3 regions of the Staphylococcus agnetis genome follow, and region 3 is predicted to be linked to each of the others. Evidence: riboswitches for the same ligand, from Rfam matches in the RefSeq annotation. Region 3 holds a riboswitch; each other region holds the start of a gene.

Region 1 (2,276 bases), 510 kb from region 3:
TTTTAAACCTTCGCCAATACACATTTAAAATAGTTTTGAGATAGCTCCTACACATTGTCTTTCTTTATATCGTGTTCTGCTTAATACAAACAATAGGTAAGTTGTATTTCAGTTATCATAACTCAAATACAGCTCATCAACGTGTATCTCATTTACATGATTATAACAAAAATGTAACATATTCGTCTAAATTTAGCGTCTAAATCTTGAAAGTTCTAAGAAGTGGTACAAATAAGGTGCCCAATCATTGAAATTTAACAAAAAGCCATCATGTCCCACATTGTCTGGTACAAAAAAATGACGGTGATATTTAAAATAATCCCCTATCGCCGCGACTTGATCATCGGGATAGAGTAAATCATCAGTAAATCCCATCGTTAACACCTTTGTATCTAACGAACGAAAAACGTGTTCAACGTTTTGACGCCCTCGAAATACATTGTGACTATCTAACACATCTAGCAGTGTGAGGTAACACTTCAAATCAAAAGATGTTTTGAATTTATCACCTTGATGCTTTTGATAGGTTACTACTTCATCCGGCGTAAATCTCGCTTCATAACTTTTAGACGACCGGTAGGTTAAAAAACCTAATTGTCTCGCAATACTTAAGCCTTCCCTTCCTCCTAAATGTATCGCTTGACGTGCGATTTCATTAAATGCGCGTGAATAAGAAGACGTTTTTACGGTTGAAGCCAGAATGACTGCCTTTTTCACTTTAAATTTTTGGTTATACAAGAGTTCTAGTACTTGCATACCACCGAGAGAGGCGCCTATCAACACTTCTATCGTTTCAAATTGAAGCGCTTGTAATCCTAATTCAATAGCACAAACGATATCACGGATTGTTAACCTCGAAGGGAATTGTGAATCTGTTAGCCGCGAACTAGATCCAAATGGACTTCCAATCACATTAAATGTTAAAAATTGGTAATCATGTAACGGCATGTAGCCGCCATCAATAATTTCACGCCACCATCCAGGGTTATCTTCTGTACCATAAGTTAAATGGTTTCCTGTTAATGCGTGACATACTAATACCAGAGGTTGTCCTCGATATCCTACATGTTCATATCTCAATTTTAAATCTTGAATCATTTCACCTGATTCTGTTTTAAATTCACCTAAATGCAGTGTATCTACTGTATAATGTGTCAATTTAGCATGCCCTCCCTCTAAACAAAAAAGTTGTACTACCGTCTGTACGGCAATACAACTCATGTTAATCATTGACTTATCACTCGAAACATTCGTTGGTTGTAGCACCGTACTTATCACTAAGTGGTTGCTGAAGCATCACAGGGCCAAATCCCTCAACTTCTCTTAATAAGCTTTCAGTATTCAATTCATTAATTCATATCATAACGTATTCAGAATATTCATGCAAATGTTTACAGAGGTAGAATAAGTCTTAAACATGCAACACTTACCATACCTATAATAACAGCAATGGTTAAACTCCTTGATATCAAAGTAGCGAGGAGTGTTGGTATAACTGCGAATACATAAATCCAGTTTAAGCGAAATCCAAAGTGACCACTTTCTTGAATAATTAATCCATCGACAACTAAGGCAGCAAACAATGTAATTGGTATAAAAGATAACCATTGAATGACTTTTTCAGAAAGTTGTAATTGTGCGATTGCGATGAAAGGCGTAATACGTAATAATAACGTGCCTATACCAGATAGAATAATCGTCCAAAGAATATACATTGTCATCGGTCCATCACCACCCCTATTGCAGCAGTAACCATTGATGTAATTAAAATGGCGATATAAGATGGCATTACAAGACTGAGTACCATCATTTGTATAACGACAATACATACCAATTTTAAATAGAGATGTAACTTTGGTTTCGTAAGACCTTCAAATTGACTTAACATAAGGAAAATAAACATGGCGATAATCGCATAATCCAATCCTAACGCCTCAGGATTCGAAAAGATATCACCAAGTAACGCACCAAGAATACATACAAAAATCCAAAATATGTAAGCTGTTATATTGATGCCATGCATCCAACGTCTCCCGATTACGGCTCCTTTTGTATGTGGTGTAATTGCGATACCAAATGTCTCATCCGTTAATAACGATCCGATACCTATACGATGAGGTAAAGATGTCGCTTTAAAGTTTGGGGCGAGAGTCATACTTAATAAAAACATACGACTGTTAACGACAAGTGCTGTGAGTACAATAATCCATATAGGCGTTTGAACAGCCATTAATGCAATAATGATAAACTGAGCAGCACCTGCATAAACAAGTATA
Region 2 (2,276 bases), 890 kb from region 3:
TCGCGAATCTTAATTAAGAAAACTTTATTTTAATGCTTCTACTGATTGTTTAAGAATATCGATCTTATCCGTTTTTTCCCATGGAACATTAATATCATTGCGTCCAAAATGACCATATGCAGCAGTTTGTTTGTAAATAGGACGTTGTAAGTCTAACATTTTAATAATCCCAGCAGGTCGTAAATCAAAGTTTTGTCTTACCGCTTCAATGAGGATACTTTCTGAAACTTTGCCTGTCCCAAACGTGTCGATTGAAATAGATACAGGCTGCGCGACACCAATTGCATATGCAATTTGGACTTCACATTTATCTGCTAGGCCTGCAGCGACAATGTTTTTAGCTACATAGCGTGCAGCATACGCAGCAGAACGGTCTACTTTTGTCGGATCTTTACCCGAAAATGCACCGCCACCATGGCGCGCATAACCGCCGTAAGTATCAACGATAATCTTGCGCCCTGTAAGACCTGCATCCCCTTGAGGACCACCGATAACAAAACGGCCTGTAGGATTGATAAAGAACTTTGTATCCTCATCGATTAACTTTTTATCTACTGTAGGATAAATCACATGTTTCTTTAAATCATCTTGAATATCTTTTAATTCAATATCTTCATGATGTTGTGATGAAATAACGATAGTATCAATACGTTTTGGTTGATTGTTTTCATCATATTCAACAGTAACTTGAACTTTACCGTCTGGTCTTAAATAACTTAACGTACCATCTTTACGCACCGTTGTTAAGCGTTTAGACAATTTATGAGACAAATCAATTGGTAATGGCATAAATGTATCTGTTTCGTTAGTGGCATAACCAAACATTAATCCTTGATCGCCAGCACCCGTATTTAGAACCTCATCTTGATTATCTTCACGATATTCTAAAGCGCGATCCACACCTTGTGCGATATCTGGCGATTGTTCATCGATTGCTGTAAGCACTGACATTGTTTTGTAGTCATAACCATATTTTGCACGCGTATAGCCGATTTCTTTAACCGTTTCGCGCACAACTTTAGGAATATCTACATATGTACATGTTGTGATTTCACCAGCGATTAACGCCATCCCCGTCGTAACAGTCGTTTCACATGCTACACGCGCATTAGGGTCACCTTTCAAAATTTCATCTAAAATCGCATCAGAAATTTGATCGGCAATTTTATCTGGATGTCCTTCAGTAACTGATTCTGAAGTAAATAAGCGTCTATTGTAAGTCATATTAAGCTCCTTTAAATTTTATTACGAAGTTCTCTCTGTGACTGAGCCAATAAAAAAAGCCTTTCACACTATAAAATAGAGAGAAGGCCTTTAACGTCCATTCGCTCTTATCGTTCAGACTATATATGTCTGCAAACGGTTTGGCACCTTTCTTCTATTGAAAGAAGAGGTTGCTGGGTTTCATTGGGTCCATGTCCCTCCACCACTCAGGATAAGAGAATCCGTTAGTCCTATATTACATAAATTTTTTAATAGTGTCAATTCAGTTTCGTCTTATGTTACACAAATATAAAAGCGATTTAACAACCTAATTATTTTACTATTTTTCTCTCCAAATTACCTAATTTTGGTATGGATTATGAAATCAATGTGTTATACTCTTGAATTGTAAAGGCTTACATTGCCGAAACAACTATTGGAGGGATAAAATCATGTCGTTTGACACACAAGCAATTGACGCTTTAAAAGACAAGCCTTCATCTCATTTTCAACTTACAACAACAGAACTTTATAACAAAATATTAAAACGAGACGAAGCTGAATTAACAGAACTCGGGGCCATCAATGCAAAAACGGGCGTTTATACTGGACGTTCTCCAAAAGATAAATATATTGTAGACAATCCTCAAGTAAAAGATGATATTGATTGGGGCACAATTAATCAACCTATTTCAGAGGAAAAGTTTTTAAACTTATACTATCAAGTGATTGATTATTTGGACAGTAAAGATGAGATATTTGTTTTCAATGGTTATGCAGGTAGTGATAAAGATTCACAGCTCGATTTAACAGTCGTCAATGAGTTTGCGTGGCATAACTTATTTGCACAAAATTTATTTATCAAACCAAACTCTAAAGAAGAGGCTGCAAAAATAAAAGCTGATTTTACGATTATTTCTGCACCTACATTCAAAGCAAATCCAGAAAAAGATGGCATTCGTTCAGAAACCTTTGTAATCATTTCGTTTAAGCATAAAACGGTTTTAATCGGGGGCACGGAATATGCAGGCGAAATGAAAAAATCTATTTTCTCTGTGATGAATTATTTATTA
Region 3 (2,276 bases):
GGAGTTTTTTTGCACTGAATACTATCTTTTTAGAAGGTGAAGACCATGGCGATGATTAATAAAGTAATTGTTGTAGAAGGCAAATCTGATAAAAAAAGAGTTAAGGAAGTGTTATTAGAACCAGTCGATATCATATGTACGCATGGCACAATGGGAATTGAGAAACTAGACAATATGATAGAATCATTATACGGTAAGCAAGTATACATTCTTGTTGATGCTGATGCTGAGGGGCGAAAGATACGAAAATGGTTTTCGAAGTATTTAAGTGAAAGTACAGATATTTTTATTGATTCAACTTATAGTGAAGTGGCACGTTGCCCAAGAGATTACCTCTCAAACGTTTTAGGGCGTCATGGATTTGATGTTAAAACGGATTTTTATGTTAAAGGAAAATATTCATATCATGAGTGTTTCAGAGCAATTGAACAATACATTTAAAGAAAAAAAGCACAATATACACTTAATTTTCGGCTATACTCCGATGTGTGGGACATGTAAAGTCTCAGAACGAATGTTGCATATTGTAAATGAAGTGACACAGTTACCTTTAGAAAAACGCGACCTCAATTTTTATCCTGAATTTAGCCAAGCCTTTGAAATACAATCAGTACCCATTTTGTTAATCATGCGTGATGACAAAGAAGTGGACCGCATTTATGCTTTTCAGTCTGTCCCATTTTTATTAGAAAGATTGAAAAAAGTGATTGACGAAACTTGAGGATAATGATAAGATTTAAACAATTCAATATTCAGAAAACTCTTATCTAGAGTGGTGGAGGGATGTGCCCTATGAAGCCCGGCAACCGTCTATATTTAGAAATGGTGCCAATTCACATAAAGTATCTTTACTTTTGAAGATGAGAGAAACGCATCGGAATCTATGCTTTCTCTTATTTTTATATAGGAGAAAGCTTTTTTTATTCTGATATTTGATGATTTGCAACACATAAGGGGGAGCAATATGATTGAGCTTAAGGATATCGTCAAACAGTACGAGAGCAAATCCAAATCCGTTTTAGCTGTTGATCACGTTAATTTAACAATCAATAAAGGTACCATATTTGGTATTATCGGTTTTTCTGGAGCGGGTAAAAGTACGTTAGTGCGATTATTTAATTATCTTGAAACACCTACATCAGGTGATGTCATCATCGGTGGAGATCATATAGGGAAATTGAGCAAACGTGCTTTAAGGTATAAGCGCCAAAAGGTGAGTATGATCTTCCAACATTTCAATTTACTATGGTCACGCACGGTGCTTGACAATGTATTATTTCCATTAGAAATTGCAGGCGTTTCTAAACGAGAGGCTAAGTTAAAAGCTTTAGAACTCATTGAACGAGTTGGATTAAAGGGACGTGAACACGCCTATCCATCAGAATTGTCCGGGGGACAAAAACAACGTGTGGGTATTGCAAGGGCGCTGGCAAACGACCCGGAAGTATTACTCTGTGATGAAGCAACAAGTGCACTTGATCCACAAACAACAGATGAAATACTTGATTTACTCATTCAATTGAAAAAGGAACAAAATTTAACGATTATTATTATCACTCATGAAATGCATGTCATTCGTCGTATTTGTGATGAAGTGGCAGTAATGGAAGATGGAAAGGTAATTGAACAAGGTAAAGTATCTGAAGTTTTCGAAAATCCAGAACATTCTGTCACTAAGCGTTTTGTTCAAGAAGATCTTCAACCTAATGCTGAGTTTGAGGATATTTCAGGCCTTGTAAAATTAAATTCAAATGACAAGCTCGTTAAACTTAACTTTTCAGGTGAAGCAACAACACAACCTATCGTTTCATATATCTCAAAAACACATGACGTTGAGGTAAATATTTTAGAGGCTAATATTAAACATTCTAAGTCAGGTGCCATCGGATTTATTGTTTTACATATTCCAAATGTTGCGCAAGCAGACTTTGAACAACTGACACATGATTTAGAATTGAAACACATTGAAGTAGAGGTGATTGCACATGGGTAAGAGTTTTGGCGAAATATTACATGAAATGATGACAATGCCAAATGTACGTTGGCCAGAGGTCTGGGTTGCAACATACGAAACGCTCTATATGACAATCATTGCTACACTATTTTCTTTTATATTTGGGTTAATAACAGGAGTCATATTATTTTTAACATCAAAAAGTAAATCTAAAATCGGTCGTATATTTTATAATATCGTGTCATTTTTCGTTAATTTATTTCGAGCGATTCCATTTATTATACTGATTCTATTATTGATTCCATTTACAAGTTTGATTTTA

Evidence for each region. Region 3 has a riboswitch for S-adenosylmethionine ahead of GJE18_RS02570 (methionine ABC transporter ATP-binding protein). Riboswitches for the same ligand answer to the same signal wherever they lie in the genome.
Region 1: another riboswitch for S-adenosylmethionine. It lies ahead of metX (homoserine O-acetyltransferase MetX); the one in region 3 lies ahead of GJE18_RS02570 (methionine ABC transporter ATP-binding protein).
Region 2: another riboswitch for S-adenosylmethionine. It lies ahead of metK (methionine adenosyltransferase); the one in region 3 lies ahead of GJE18_RS02570 (methionine ABC transporter ATP-binding protein).

The regions. Positions count from the first base shown of each region.
Region 1 is NZ_CP045927.1:2,445,695-2,447,970, forward strand. It holds gene metX (homoserine O-acetyltransferase MetX) at 193-1,158, opposite strand; SAM riboswitch class I at 1,232-1,333, opposite strand; gene GJE18_RS12090 (AzlD domain-containing protein) at 1,392-1,721, opposite strand; gene GJE18_RS12095 (AzlC family ABC transporter permease) at 1,718-2,276, opposite strand, start outside.
Region 2 is NZ_CP045927.1:1,395,031-1,397,306, forward strand. It holds gene metK (methionine adenosyltransferase) at 25-1,224, opposite strand; SAM riboswitch class I at 1,329-1,442, opposite strand; gene pckA (phosphoenolpyruvate carboxykinase (ATP)) at 1,656-2,276, shown strand, end outside.
Region 3 is NZ_CP045927.1:503,181-505,456, forward strand. It holds gene GJE18_RS02560 (toprim domain-containing protein) at 46-441, shown strand; gene GJE18_RS02565 (thioredoxin family protein) at 407-721, shown strand; SAM riboswitch class I at 761-867, shown strand; gene GJE18_RS02570 (methionine ABC transporter ATP-binding protein) at 965-1,993, shown strand; gene GJE18_RS02575 (methionine ABC transporter permease) at 1,986-2,276, shown strand, end outside.